Regions from separate parts of the Salinivibrio sp. ML290 genome, predicted to be linked through region 2. Evidence: predicted binding sites of a transcription regulator. Region 2 holds the regulator's gene; each other region holds the start of a gene.
What was found. Region 2 encodes MetJ, which represses methionine synthesis genes. Its sites were predicted from a motif close to TTAGACNTNTANANGTCTAA; they were not measured.

Region 1: the regulator MetJ is predicted to act here: its motif matches at 1,474-1,493, upstream of BZG23_RS12545 (MetQ/NlpA family ABC transporter substrate-binding protein).
Region 3: the regulator MetJ is predicted to act here: its motif matches at 821-840, upstream of metH (methionine synthase).

Annotation. Positions count from the first base shown of each region.
Region 1 is NZ_MUEY01000014.1:27,433-29,710, forward strand. It holds gene BZG23_RS12540 (multidrug effflux MFS transporter) at 1-476, opposite strand, end outside; gene BZG23_RS12545 (MetQ/NlpA family ABC transporter substrate-binding protein) at 651-1,448, opposite strand; gene BZG23_RS12550 (LON peptidase substrate-binding domain-containing protein) at 1,604-2,173, shown strand.
Region 2 is NZ_MUEY01000009.1:51,680-53,957, forward strand. It holds gene BZG23_RS09905 (malic enzyme-like NAD(P)-binding protein) at 1-809, shown strand, start outside; gene metJ (met regulon transcriptional regulator MetJ) at 905-1,222, opposite strand; gene metB (cystathionine gamma-synthase) at 1,409-2,278, shown strand, end outside.
Region 3 is NZ_MUEY01000002.1:2,386-4,663, forward strand. It holds gene BZG23_RS02150 (cation:proton antiporter) at 1-712, opposite strand, end outside; gene metH (methionine synthase) at 896-2,278, shown strand, end outside.

The DNA.
Region 1 (2,278 bases), on a different contig from region 2:
ACGAACCCGCCAATAACGGGCGCCACAATCGGGGTCAACGACGCCACCATAATCAAATATGACATGGCTTGCGGTAGTTGATCCCCAGAATACGAGTCACGGGTAAAGGCACGCGAGAGCACGGCACAGCAGCCGGTCCCCATTCCTTGGATGCAGCGGCCAATGACCAGGCCAGTGAAGCTGGCGCTAAAACTCACCATCACGGTTAAGCCAATCAGTGAAAGCAACACACCGGCTAACAACACGCGGCGACGGCCAAGCGCATCTGAGATAGGCCCATAGATAAACTGTGATGGTCCAAAACCAAGTAGATAGGCAGAGATAAGCAGTTGGACATTGTCCATACTGAGGTTGAAATCTCGGGCGATCCAAGGCAAAGACGGAAATACTAAGCCCATGCTGAATTGCCCAATGCTGACGGTCAGGCATGCCAGCAATACGGGCGACCAATTAAATGGGCGACTAGCCGATTGCATCCAGTTTCCTATGCGTTTTATTGATGTGGGGAGGTAGACGTCGCGATCCTAGCACATTGTGGATCACCGATAGATCACTATGGTAACAGTAATAACTGTATGAGTGGTAAACAAATAGTGACGTTTGGCCATCGGCCAGCGTTGCACTGGCCGATTTCACTGGGTGACAATAAATTAAAACGCAGGCTCTATGGTGCCATTAAAGGTATCTTGCAAAAACTGACGTGTTTTGTCGGACTGGAATAACGCGAGTAATCGCTGATACGTCGGGTTATCTTGATCGTCTTTGCGTGCGGCCACCACCATAACGGCGAGAGGCGCATCTTTAGATTCCAAGAAAATGCCCTGTTCGCTTGGATCGAGCCCTGATGACATCACATAATTCATGGTGATCGCCGCGGCATCGACATCTTGCAAACTGCGGGGCAGCTGTGCCGCTTCTACTTCCACAAATTCGAGCTGTTTAGGGTTGGATTGAACATCTTGCAGCGTGGCTTTAAAGCCAACATTATCAGCCAACGTAATCAATCCTGCGTCTTCCAGCAATAACAGCGCGCGCCCCGCATTTGTGGGATCATTGGGGATCGCAATTTGTGCGCCATTCGCTAACGCCTCGACCTTGTCGACTTTGTCAGAGTAAATCCCCATCCGCATTAAGATTGAGCGACCAATCGCTACCAACTCGCTATCGTGGTTTTGGTTGAAATTGTCGAGAAACGGCTGATGCTGATAACTATTTAAATCCAAACTACCATCCGCTAAACCTGCATTAGGCGAGATGTAATCAGAGAACTCTACGACTTCAACATCAATCCCTTCTTCTTTCGCTTGCTCAGCCACCGATTCAACCACTTGCGCGTGGGGACCGACCGTTGCGCCAATTTTAATGGTTTCAGTTTGGTCGGAACACCCTGAGAGGAATACCGCCGCGAGAAGTATCGCGAGACTTGCGCTGAGTTGTTTTATCTTCATTCCCTTTACCTTGCTAATTGGCCATTTAGACATCCAGAATGCCATATAGATGATTAATGTCAATACGATTAGCTTGATACAAGGGCCGGCTTGATCGCATCCATTGCCCTATGCGTAATGGAGGACATGTTAAATCGATAGAAGGAGGCATGAGTATGACTAAGCTGTTTCCTTTGCCCCTGTTTTTGTTACCGGGAGGCAGAGCCAAACTGCGCATTTTTGAACCTCGTTATTTACGCCTCGTCCGTGAGTGCTCAGCGAATCAAGAAGGATTTGTGCTGGCAATGATGCAGGGAAAGCGTCTGTACAAGTACGGCACCTTAGTCGACATCGTCGATTTCGAAACACTGCCCGACGGCTTGCTAGGGATCACGATCGCCGGTCGCCAGCGGGTAGAAATTATGTCGACGGACCAAGAAGCGGACAAACTTTGGGTAGGCGATGTGCGCGCACTCAATGATTGGCCTCATGATGAGCATTTGGGTGAGGCGCAAGCCGACGACAAAGCGCGTATCGCCTCAGGGCTCAAACACGTCTTTGCCGCTCACCCTGAACACGCAGAACAATATGAAGCGCCTCATTTCGAAGATTTAACCTGGAGCTGTCAGCGCTGGCTCGAAATTTTGCCGCTTTCTAATGCGCAAAAACAATGGTTTATTGCTCAAGAGTCAGCGGAAGAAGCGAAACAATTTATCAGTCAGCTGCTCGAAGAGGAAGTCGAGTGATCCAATCACTGCTACCCACGTACTGGTAGCCAAATGGACGGCTACGACAGATAGGACTCAACTATGACTGCGCCACAAACCATGTATACTGAGACCACCATTTCC
Region 2 (2,278 bases):
AATTAATTGCACGTTGCGAAGTGCCTGTATTTCATGATGATCAACACGGCACTGCTATCGTCACCGCTGCCGGCATGCTTAACGCGCTTGAGCTGCAAGGCAAAGATATCCGCGAGGCGACGGTGGTGTGCATGGGCGCAGGCGCAGCGGCTGTTGCCTGTATGGAGCTATTAATAAAATGTGGCGCTCAGCGGGAAAAAATCTATATGTTGGATCGTAAAGGCGTGATCCATACGCGTCGTGACGATATCAACAAATACAAGCAGCTGTTTGCCAATAACACGGATAAGCGTACCCTCGAAGATGTGATTGAGGGCGCGGATATGTTCGTTGGCGTCTCCGGTCCAGACTTGCTTTCACCCGACGCCTTGAAGCTGATGGCAGATAAACCCGTGGTATTTGCCTGCTCGAACCCAGATCCTGAAATTCATCCGGATGTGGCGCATCAAGTGCGCGATGATCTGATCATGGGAACCGGGCGTTCGGATTACCCGAATCAGGTCAATAACGTGCTCTGCTTCCCGTTTATTTTCCGTGGCGCATTGGATGTACGTGCCAGTGAAATTAACGATGCGATGAAGTTGGCAGCGGTAGAGGCCATTCGCAGCCTAGCCAAAGAGCCTGTCCCACAAACGGTATTAGACGCCGCCGGTTTGTCTTCGCTAAGCTTTGGCCCAGATTACATTATTCCCAAGCCAATGGACGCGCGTTTATTACCTAAGGTTGCCCGCGCGGTAGCGCTGGCCGCCGTGGAAACCGGCGTGGCTCGTATCGAGATGCCAGAAAACTATATGCTCGACAAGGCGTAATGCTTGAGCGTGAGGAAAAGCGCGGTGGAATAGAGCCCGAAAAGGCTGTGCTGAGCACCTATCATTACAGAAAACCCGCCAATCGGCGGGTTTTTTTAGTATTCGCTATCGTCGAACTCGATACCAAGCTCTTCCATGATCCGACGTGCTTCAGCGGGAATGCTGTCGGGTTTATCCTTACGGATATCGTCATCGGTTGGTAGTGGTTGGCCGGTGTAGGCATGAAGAAATGCCTCACACAACAACTCACTGTTGGTCGCATGACGGAGGTTTTGCACCTGACGACGAGTACGCTCGTCGGTAAGAATTTTTAGTACTTTTAATGGGATAGAGACGGTGATCTTCTTTACCTGCTCTTTCTTTTTACCATGTTCGGCATACGGATTAATGTAGTCGCCGTTCCACTGCGCCATGTCTCACCTATCTTGATTATGGAATACCCAGAATGATGCTGCGGAGATTTTAGCTATATTAACCGCCACATGCAAAGGGGTATAGACGTCTAGAAGTGTTGACGTCCCAAAAAGCGCAGGGTAAGGTGGCAGTATGAAACCTGGATCACGCCCACCATGCGCAAACCAGACTAGCAAGGATAGATCATGACTGAGAAAAAAACCGACACTATCGCCGTTCGGACCGGAATTGGGACTGACACCCAGCACCATGCGGTGGTGCCTCCCCTGTACTTATCGACCAATTACCGTTTCCCGGCACTGGGTGATGTGCCTACTTACGACTACGCGCGAGGCGGCAACCCAACGCGTGCGCAGCTCGAACAAGCGCTGACTGACTTAGAAGGGGGCGCAGGTGCGGTGGTGACCAACTGCGGGATGTCGGCGATAAACTTGGTGCTATCTCTGTTGGAGGCTGGCGAGCATATTGTCGCCCCACATGATTGTTATGGCGGCACCTATCGCTTGCTCGAATCGCGTGCCAAACAAGGGATCTGGCAGGTAAGTTTTGTCGATCAATCGGACCATGATGCGTTGGACCAAGCATTGGCTAAACAGCCCAAGCTCGTGCTGGTGGAAACCCCATCCAATCCACTCTTACGCGTGGTCGATATCGCAGAAATATGCCAAAAAGCCCATCAAGTGGGGGCTTGGGTGGTGGTCGACAACACGTTTTTATCGCCAGCTTTGCAAACGCCTTTTGCGCTGGGCGCGGATATGGTGGTGCATTCGACCACCAAATTTATTAATGGCCATTCTGATATTGTCGGTGGCGCGGTGATCGCCGCGACCAGTGAACTTGCCGAGACATTGGCTTGGTGGGGAAATTGCTTAGGGGCGACGGGCAATGCATTTGACAGTTATATGACACTGCGAGGGTTGCGCACATTGGGTGCACGCGTTAAACAACACCAACACAACACTGAAGCGGTACTCAGCTACCTGCAAACGGTGTCGGCAGTGCGGAAAATCTACTACCCCGGGTTGGCCTCTCACCCTGGCCACCAAATTGCTGCG
Region 3 (2,278 bases), on a different contig from region 2:
ACAGCAATTCCATCGAGTGGTCGTTGGTGGCACAAATCAAGCGATGGAAAAGATAGCCAAGCACCAGGCCATATAAAATCCCGCCAACGGCTTCTTGTAAAAACAAGGCAATGGTACCGCCCACCGTCGGGTTGTTGTCGCCAAAGGCTAGGGTAAAAAGAGTCACAAAGATCACGATACCCACGCCATCGTTAAATAGCGATTCTCCCTCTATTTGTGTCGTGATCCGCATCGGTGCTTGCAGTTTTTTCACAATGGCGAGAACAGCAATGGGATCGGTCGGCGAGATCAGCGCGCCAAATAGCAGGCAGTAGAGATAATCGAAAGGAATACCGATCAGCTGAAACACGCCCCAGATACCGGTGCCGATTAAAAACACAGAGACCAATAGCCCGCCGATCACCAGGGTCGTGATCTCCCACTTTTGGTCGGAGAAAGAGGGAAGCTTGACACCAATTCCCCCCGCGAAGAGCAAAAAGCCGAGGACGCCTTTGAGCAAAAAGGTATCGAAGTGGATATCTGTCAGTATTTGCTCGGCCATGGTTTTGAGTGGAATGGCTTGGTATTGACCGGCGACCACTATCAACAAAGACAGTAGGAGCGAGCTGGCGGTGATGGCGATGGTGGTTTGTACTCGACTGATTTTACTATTAATAAAAGCGATAAAGATGGCTGCAGCAGCCATAAAGCTGAGGATTGCGTAAGTTGACATGCCGCTTCCTAGTACAACGAGGGAATGAAAAAATGTGTCAAAATATTAATAGAAATCGTTGTCAAAACGAACAGCTGAATTGAAATAGATCAAAATAAATTGTTATTTATAGACGTCTAGATTTCCATTTTCGCTGTGGTAGGATGAAATGACTGCAACGAGGAAGATGATAAGCGTAATAGTATGGACCGACTGACACAGCAACTGCGCGACCGTATTCTAGTGATCGATGGTGGCATGGGCACCATGATTCAGGGGTTAGGGCTCAATGAGGCCGATTATCGTGGCCAACGTTTTAAAGATTGGCACTGTGATGTGAAAGGCAACAATGATCTTTTGGTGCTGACTCAGCCTGATAAGATCGCTTCGCTACACAGTGATTACCTGGCCGCGGGCGCGGACATTATTGAAACTAACACCTTTAACGCCACCCAAATTGCGATGGCCGATTACGACATGCAGGCGCTGAGTGCGGAAATCAACGTAGCGGCAGCCCGGCTTGCGCGTGAGGTCGCTGATGCGTGGACGGCGAAAACGCCGGATAAACCCCGTTTTGTCGCGGGTGTGTTGGGGCCGACCAACCGAACGTGCTCAATCTCACCAGATGTGAATGACCCTGGGTTTCGCAATGTCAGCTTTGATCAGTTAGTCGACGTGTATGCCGAGTCCACCGAAGCGCTCATTGAGGGTGGGGTTGATATCATCATGTTGGAGACCATTTTTGATACCTTGAATGCCAAAGCCTGTGCGTTTGCGGTTGAAAAGGTCTTTGATGCCCGTGGGTTTCGCTTACCCATTATGATCTCCGGCACCATCACTGATGCGTCTGGACGCACCTTATCCGGACAAACGACCGCCGCCTTTTATCACTCGCTGCGCCATGTTGAGCCACTGTCGTTTGGCTTAAACTGCGCACTGGGGCCGGCTGAATTGCGCCAGTATGTCAAAGAGCTGAGCGACATTTGTGAGGGCTTTGTCTCCGTCCACCCTAATGCGGGGTTGCCCAACGCGTTTGGTGAGTATGACCTTTCTCCCGAAGAGATGGCGACACACATTGATGAGTGGGCGGCGTCAGGCTTTATCAATTTGGTCGGTGGTTGTTGTGGCACCACGCCTGAACATATTCAAGCGATTAGCGACGCGGTGAAAAAACATTCGCCACGCTCTCTGCCTGACCACCCTGTGGCCTGTCGCTTATCTGGGCTCGAGCCCCTGACCATTAATGCCGATAGCTTGTTCGTTAACGTGGGTGAGCGCACCAATGTGACTGGCTCAGCACGCTTTAAACGTTTAATCGTTGAAGAGCAATACGACGAGGCGCTGGAAGTGGCATTGCAGCAAGTGGAAAACGGCGCCCAAATCATCGATATCAATATGGATGAAGGCATGTTGGATGCCGAAAAGGCTATGGTGCGATTCCTCAATTTATGCGCGGCCGAGCCGGATATTGCCCGTGTGCCAGTGATGATTGACTCCTCTAAATGGGAAGTGATTGAAGCTGGCCTCAAGTGCATTCAAGGAAAAGGCATTGTCAATTCTATTTCGCTCAAAGAAGGAGAAGAGGCT